2 linked regions of the Luteipulveratus mongoliensis genome follow. The protein of the gene in region 2 interacts with the protein of the main gene of each other region in a pairwise test. Links are inferred from orthologs where the notes say so. Each region holds a gene or a part of one and is shown on either strand. Other genes may lie near its edges. The genes, in order: VV02_RS25540 and VV02_RS20325.

The links.
Region 1: the proteins of VV02_RS20325 (region 2) and VV02_RS25540 interact in binary tests that used the Escherichia coli proteins (3 or more experiments, as listed by UniProt). The link is inferred for Luteipulveratus mongoliensis from one-to-one orthologs.

The regions. Positions count from the first base shown.
Region 1 is NZ_CP011112.1:5,367,379-5,370,689, forward strand. Bases 1-2,997 are described here. They hold VV02_RS25540 (diacylglycerol/lipid kinase family protein), read left to right. Parts: upstream 1-1,040; coding sequence 1,041-1,955; downstream 1,956-2,997. Other genes in these bases: serS (serine--tRNA ligase), read right to left, coding at 1-716; VV02_RS26610 (hypothetical protein), read left to right, coding at 806-961; VV02_RS26760 (SRPBCC family protein), read left to right, coding at 1,952-2,407; VV02_RS25550 (ATP-binding cassette domain-containing protein), read right to left, coding at 2,479-2,997. Also shown: more of VV02_RS25550, read right to left, coding at 2,998-3,084; VV02_RS25555 (ABC transporter ATP-binding protein), read right to left, coding at 3,081-3,311. UniProt on the Escherichia coli protein: In vitro phosphorylates phosphatidylglycerol but not diacylglycerol; the in vivo substrate is unknown.
Region 2 is NZ_CP011112.1:4,295,585-4,298,851, forward strand. The notes cover bases 313-3,265. They hold VV02_RS20325 (citrate synthase), read right to left. Parts: upstream 2,459-3,265; coding sequence 1,166-2,458; downstream 313-1,165. Other genes in these bases: VV02_RS20320 (esterase/lipase family protein), read left to right, coding at 313-1,098; dapC (succinyldiaminopimelate transaminase), read right to left, coding at 2,583-3,265. In the rest of the region: VV02_RS20315 (hypothetical protein), read left to right, coding at 1-30; more of VV02_RS20320, read left to right, coding at 145-312; more of dapC, read right to left, coding at 3,266-3,267.

The sequences.
Region 1 (3,311 bases), 1.1 Mb from region 2 along the record:
AGGTAGAGGTCGTCTGCGGGGAGGTGGTAGACGTCCTCGTGCTCGTCGAGGTAGCCGGTGCCGTCCATGATCTCCGGACGGACGAGCGTCGGCGTGATCACCGGGGTGAAGCCGTACTCGACGGCCTGCGCGACGGCCAGGTTGAGCATGGCGAGCTCGAGCCGGGCGCCCACACCGGTGAGGAAGTAGAACCGGGCACCGCCGACCTTGGCGCCGCGCTCCATGTCGATGGCTCCCAGGCGCTCACCGAGAGCCAGATGGTCCAGCGGCTCGAAGTCGAACTCCCTTGGGGTGCCGACCTTTTCGAGCTCGACGAAGTCGTCCTCGCCACCCGGCGGGACACCGTCGAGCACGAGGTTGTCCAGCGCCTTGAGCTGCTTGTCGAACTCCCGACCCGACTCGGCCGCCGCGGTCTCCAGCTCCTTGACCCTGGCGCTCAGGTCGGTGGCGTCGTTGCGGGCCTGGTCTGCCGCGCGCTCCAGCTCCTCGGTCGGTTCGCCCTTCTTCTTGGCCGCGTTGAGCGCGCCCATGGCAGCACCGACGTTCTTGCTCACGGCCTTCTGCTGGCTGCGCAGCGCCTCGAACTCCTGCAGTCCGGAGCGGCGCTTCTCGTCCGCCGCGAGGATCGTGTCGACGAGCCCCTCGTCCGCCCCGCGGGAGCGCTGGCTGGCGCGTACCAGGTCGGGGTTATCTCGCAGCAGCTTGATGTCAATCACGAGCGCAAGGGTAACGACGACGGGGGCGACAGGCGTACTGCATTTGCACCCGGCTTCCCGGGCCGGTGGTGCATGGATAGGCTGCTGCCGTGATCGACCTGATCTGTGAGCTCTTCGTCTGCCTCGGGTTCGCCATCGTGATTCTCGCGGTGCCGGGCTTCTTGTCGTCCCTGCTCGTCGGCAAGGGCGCCAAGTCCGCCCCGCAGACGCTGGACGAGAAGTCATCCGAGCCGCACCTCTCCTGACCCTGTGAACGTCGGCCCCGCGCTCGGGTAGGTTGACCCGAGTTCCGGTGGACTGCAGCGACGAAGACGAGGTGGCCAGGTGAAGCGCGGTGCGGTCATCGTCAACCCCTCCAAGTCCAAGGACCTCACGCGGCTGCGCCGTGAGCTGTCCGCGGTCTTTCACGGCTACGGCTGGGCCGAGCCCCTGTGGTTCGAGACCACCATCGAGGAGCCCGGCACCAGTCAGGCACAAGCCGCGCTCGACGCGGGTGTCGACCTGGTCTGTCCTCTCGGCGGTGACGGCACGGTCAGGTGCGTCGCCACGGCCCTGCGCGGCTCCGGCGTACCCATGGGTCTGCTCGCCGCCGGCACCGGCAACCTGCTGGCCCGCAACCTCGGTCTGCCTTTCCGCCGCTACACCGACGGGCTGCGCGTCGCGCTCAGCGGCCAGGATCTCAAGATCGACGTCGGCAGGGTCCAGCTCGACCGTGACGGCACGGGCGCCGCGATCGAGGACCACTGCTTCCTGGTGATGGCGGGTATGGGTTTGGACGCCGACATGCTTGGTGGCACGCCGGAGACCCTGAAGGCGCGGATCGGCTGGATGGCCTACGTCGCCTCCGGGCTCAAGCATCTGCGTGCCGCCCCGGTGCCGGCCGAGGTGTTCGTCGACGGGAAGTCGCAGGGCGTCCGGCCGACCACCACTGTGCTGATCGGCAACTGCGGACAGGTGACCGGCGGGATTCGCCTCATGCCGCAGGCCCGCATCGACGACGGTCTGCTGGACGGCGTCATCATGTCGGCCGGCCGCCTGACCGAGTGGACCCGCCTGGTCGGCCATGTCCTGATGGGCAAGGAAGAGCCCACCCAGCAGGTGCAGCACTTCTCGGGCAGCTCGTTCCGGGTCCAGTCCGAGGCGCCGCGCCCCGTCGAGATGGACGGCGACCTGCTCGGCGAGACCCTCGCCATGACCGTCGGCATCGACCAGGGATCGTTGATCATCCGCGTGCCGTGACCGACGCGACCTTCCAGTTCGCCTCGGTCAGCCACCTCGACGCCGCGCCCGACCGGGTCTTCGACGCCCTGCGCGAACCCGAGCACTGGGACCGGTGGTGGCCGCAGATCCGCCACATCCAGCCGTACGACGACGAGTCCGGTCTCGTCGTCATCCGCAGTCTGCTGCCGGTGACCCTGCGCGTGGTCGTGACGCGTCAGGTGGTCGACCCCGACGGCGGCGTGCTGCGGGCAGGGCTGACCGGAGACCTGACCGGCTGGTCGCAGTTCGTGGTTCGTCGCGAGGGTCGCGGCACGCACCTCGACTACACGCAGGAGTGCGCCGTCACCAAGCGCCGCCTGGGCCGAGCAGCCCAGGCGCTGCGGCCCGTCCTCCTGGTCAACCACGCAGCGATGATGCGCGCGGGGATGCGCGGCCTCCAGTCGTACGCCTCGTCCTCGGGTACGACTTGACGGTCCGTGGGCTCCACACCGCACGGACCCTCATAGCGAGACCGGGCGCGATCCGCTACTTCGGCTCGTGACTAGAGGTCGTCGAGGTTGAGGACTTCGTTGGTGACGCCTGCGAGCGAGTCGGGATCGTTGGTGGTGACCACGACCGCGCTGCCACCCTCGGCTCGTTCCAGCAGCAGGTGCATCATCCGTCGCCGGTTGCCCGCGTCCAAGGCTGTCGTGGGTTCGTCGGCGAGCAGGTAGGTGCCGGGATGCGCGAGCGCGCGGGCGATGGCCACCCGTTGCTGTTGACCACCCGACAGCTCCTCGACGAGGTGACCGCTGGACTCGCCCAGACCGACCGAGGTGAGGACCTGTTCCGCCTGTGCCGTAGCGTCCGGACCGCTGACGCCGGCGGCGATGAGCGGGACGGCAACGTTCTCCAGAGCGGTCAACGCCATGCTCAGGTGGTTGTCCTGCGGGATCCACGCCAGGTCCGACGGCTCCGGGGTGCCTTCGACCGTGCCGTGGTCGGGGGCGAGCTCACCGGCGATGACCCGCAGCAGCTGCGTCTTGGCCACGTCCGAGACACCGGCGATCCCGACCAGGTGTCCCGGCTCGACGCGCAGTGTGACGGGCCGGTCGGTCAAGGACGTGTCGTCGTCGCGCCGGATCTCGATGTCGTTCAGTCGGATCATGCGCCCCTCCCCTCCTGGCCGTCCCAAGGCTCCACGACGAGGCGGAGGTGCTCCTGGTCCGGGTCGCGCTGAACGCGGAGCAGGGTGCCCGGCGGCAACTCGTCGAGGACGTCGTCCGGCAACGGCACCGAGCCGTCCGGTGAGACCACCGCGAGCTCGACCCCATCCTGTGCGTGGGCACCGACTCGCCCGTCGCGGATGGTGACCGTCCGCTGCATGGCGGAGGC
Region 2 (3,267 bases):
GCCAAGACCGTACGGATCGAGCTCGCCTGAGGCGGAACGGCTCGGAACGACTTCTCGTGACGTACCTCACATAGGTTACGTACGCGTCAGTAACCTACGTCACACTGTCCGCCTCTCGTGGCGGGCCCCAGACGGAGGTCTCCCGTGTCTCGAACCCCACGCCTGCGCCGAAAGACCGCCTTCGGACTCGCCGCGATCGGGGTGTCGGCGGGCCTGGTGGCCGCGACGGCGACCCCGGCCCATGCGGCCGACCTCCCCGAGCAGGGCGTGCCGGCGGCGCTCTACAACTATGCGTTCGCTCCCAACGCGACCGCCGGGGCCAACGACTGGAGCTGCAAGCCCACGGCCGAGCACCCGCACCCGGTGATCCTGCTGCCCGGGACGTTCTTCAACATCGGCGCCAACTTCGTGAAGGCCGGCCCCAGGCTGAAGAACGAGGGCTACTGCACGTTCGCCATGAACTACGGGATGACCGCGACATCGTTCGGTCGCGTGGGTGGCCTCGGCGCCATCAAGGGCTCGGCCGGCGAGCTGGATGCCTTCGTCACCAAGGTGCTCGCCTCGACCGGAGCCTCCAAGGTCGACATCATCGGCCACTCCCAGGGCGGCAGTGTCCCGACCTGGTGGATCAAGAAGATGGGCGGCGCGAGCAAGACGGCGCACTTCGTCGGCTGGGCGCCCTCAGGGCGTGGGACGAGCCTCAACGGCATCGCGACGCTCGCCAACAGCCTGGGACTCATGGGCTTCGTCACCGGCCTCTCCAACGTCGGGCAGTTCCCGGGTGTCATCGACCAGACCACCAGCAGCGACTACACCAAGGAGCTGTTCCCGAACGGCAGCAGCGACATGCCGGCCGGGCCGAAGTACACCGTCATCTCGACGAAGCGGGACACCGTGGTCACGCCGTACACGACCCAGACGCTGTCGGCTCCGGACGTCAACAACATCGTGCTCCAGAACAAGTGCCCCTGGGACCAGGCCGGTCACATCGGGCTCTTCAACGACGGGCCGACCCTCCAGATGACGCTCAACGCGCTCGAGGACGGACCGAAGAGCTTCCAGCCCTCCTGCACCGACTTCGGCGTGCCGTTCCTCTGAGTGAAGGCGTACGACGGAAGAAGGCCCTCACCCAGGCGGGTGAGGGCCCTCTTGCGTACGACGTGGGTCAGCGCTTGTCGATGCCGACGAACTGACGCTCGGCCTCGCCGATGTAGAGCTGACGCGGCCGACCGATCTTGGTGGCCGGGTCCTCCATCATCTCGCGCCACTGGGCGATCCAGCCCGGCAGACGACCGATGGCGAACAGGACCGTGAACATCTCGGTCGGGAAGCCCATGGCCTTGTAGATCAGACCGGTGTAGAAGTCGACATTGGGGTAAAGCTTGCGCTCGACGAAGTAGTCGTCCTTGAGGGCGATCTCCTCGAGGCGCATCGCGATCTCGAGCTGCGGGTCGTTGACGCCCAACTTCTGGAGCACCTCGTGCGCGGTGTCCTTGACGATGGCCGCACGCGGGTCGTAGTTCTTGTAGACCCGGTGCCCGAAGCCCATGAGCTTGACGCCGTCTTCCTTGTTCTTCACCTTGTTCATGAAGGTGTCGACGTCGTCGTCCCCGGCCTGGATGTGACCCAGCATCTCCAGCACGGCCGAGTTGGCGCCGCCGTGCAGCGGGCCGGACAGCGCGTGGATGCCCGCGGAGATCGAGGCGAACAGATGCGCGTGGCCGGAGCCAACCAGTCGCACCGTCGACGTGGAGCAGTTCTGCTCGTGGTCGGCGTGCAGGATGAAGAGCTGGTCGAGCGCCTTGGCGACGATCGGGTCGACCTCGAAGTCCTCTGCCGGCACACCGAACGTCATGCGCAGGAAGTTGGACACCAGGTCCAGACGGTTGTCAGGGTAGAGCGTCGGCTGGCCCTGGCTCTTCTTATGCGCATAGGCCGCGATCGTCGGCAGCTTGGCCAGCAGTCGCATGGTCGACAGCTCGACCTGGTCCTTGTCGGTGATCGACAAGGAGTCTTGGTAGAAGGTGCCGAGCGCCGAGACCGCCGCCGACAGCACCGACATGGGGTGTGCATCGCGCGGGAACGCCGCGAGCAGGTCCTTCAGGTCCTCGTGCAGCATGGTGTGCCGGTGGATGCGGGAGGTGAACTCCTCCAGCTCGGCAGTGGTCGGCAGCTCGCCGTAGATCAGCAGGTAGGAGACCTCGAGGAAGCTCGAGCTCTTGGCCAGCTGATCGATCGGATAGCCGCGGTAGCGCAGGATGCCAGCGTCACCGTCGATGTAGGTGATCGCGGACTGGCATGACGCCGTGTTGACGAAGCCCACATCGAGCGTGGTGTTGCCCGTCTCCTTCATCAGGGAGGAGATGTCGTAACCCGCGTTGCCCTCGGTTGCCGGGAGCAGTGGGAACTCGAGCTCCTTGTCGCCCGCCTTGAAAGTGGCGGTGCCCTCGTTTGTCATGTGCTGTCCGTCCTCCTGTATGCCGGCGTCATCGCCGGGAAGTCAGCCCGGACGACGTTACCCCAGGGTCACGACGTCCAAGCAATCGCCCCTGATGGGGTGGAGACCGGTTTTTGACGTCACGTCAAGTCTGCGTGAGGCGTGTCACAGCCGCATTGATTCTTTCGTCGGTGGCCGTCAGCGCGATCCGTACGTGCCGTGCCCCGGGTGCGCCGTAGAAGTCACCGGGCGCAGCCAGGATCCCGCGCTGGGCCAACCAGGCGATCGTCTCCCGGCACGGCTCGTCGCGCGTGGACCAGAGGTAGAGACCGGCGTCGCTGTGATCGATACGCCAGCCGGTCGACTCCAGGGCCGTACGCAGCATCGTCCGGCGGGCGGCGTACCGCTGCTTCTGCTCGGCGACGTGCTGGTCGTCGCCGACCGCGATGCGCAGCACGCGTTGGACGGGCCAGGGCACGATCATGCCGGCGTGCTTACGGACCTCGACCAGGCGGCGTACGAGCTCAGGGTCGCCCGCGGCGAACGCGGCACGGTAGCCGGCGAGGTTGGACTGCTTGGACAGCGAGTAGACCGCGAGCAGTCCCTCTTGGCTGCCACCGCAGACCCGGTCGTCCAGGATGCTCGGCGTGGTCAGACCTTCAGGCGACGCGCGCCAGTCGAGCTCGGCGTAGCACTCGTCACTGGCGACGATCACGCCGCGGCTGCGCGCCCAGTCGACGACCTTGGCGAGGTGCTCGACACCCAGAACCTGACCGGTCGGATTGCTAGGAGTGTTGAGCCACAACAGTTTTGGGCTCTGCGGCCCCATC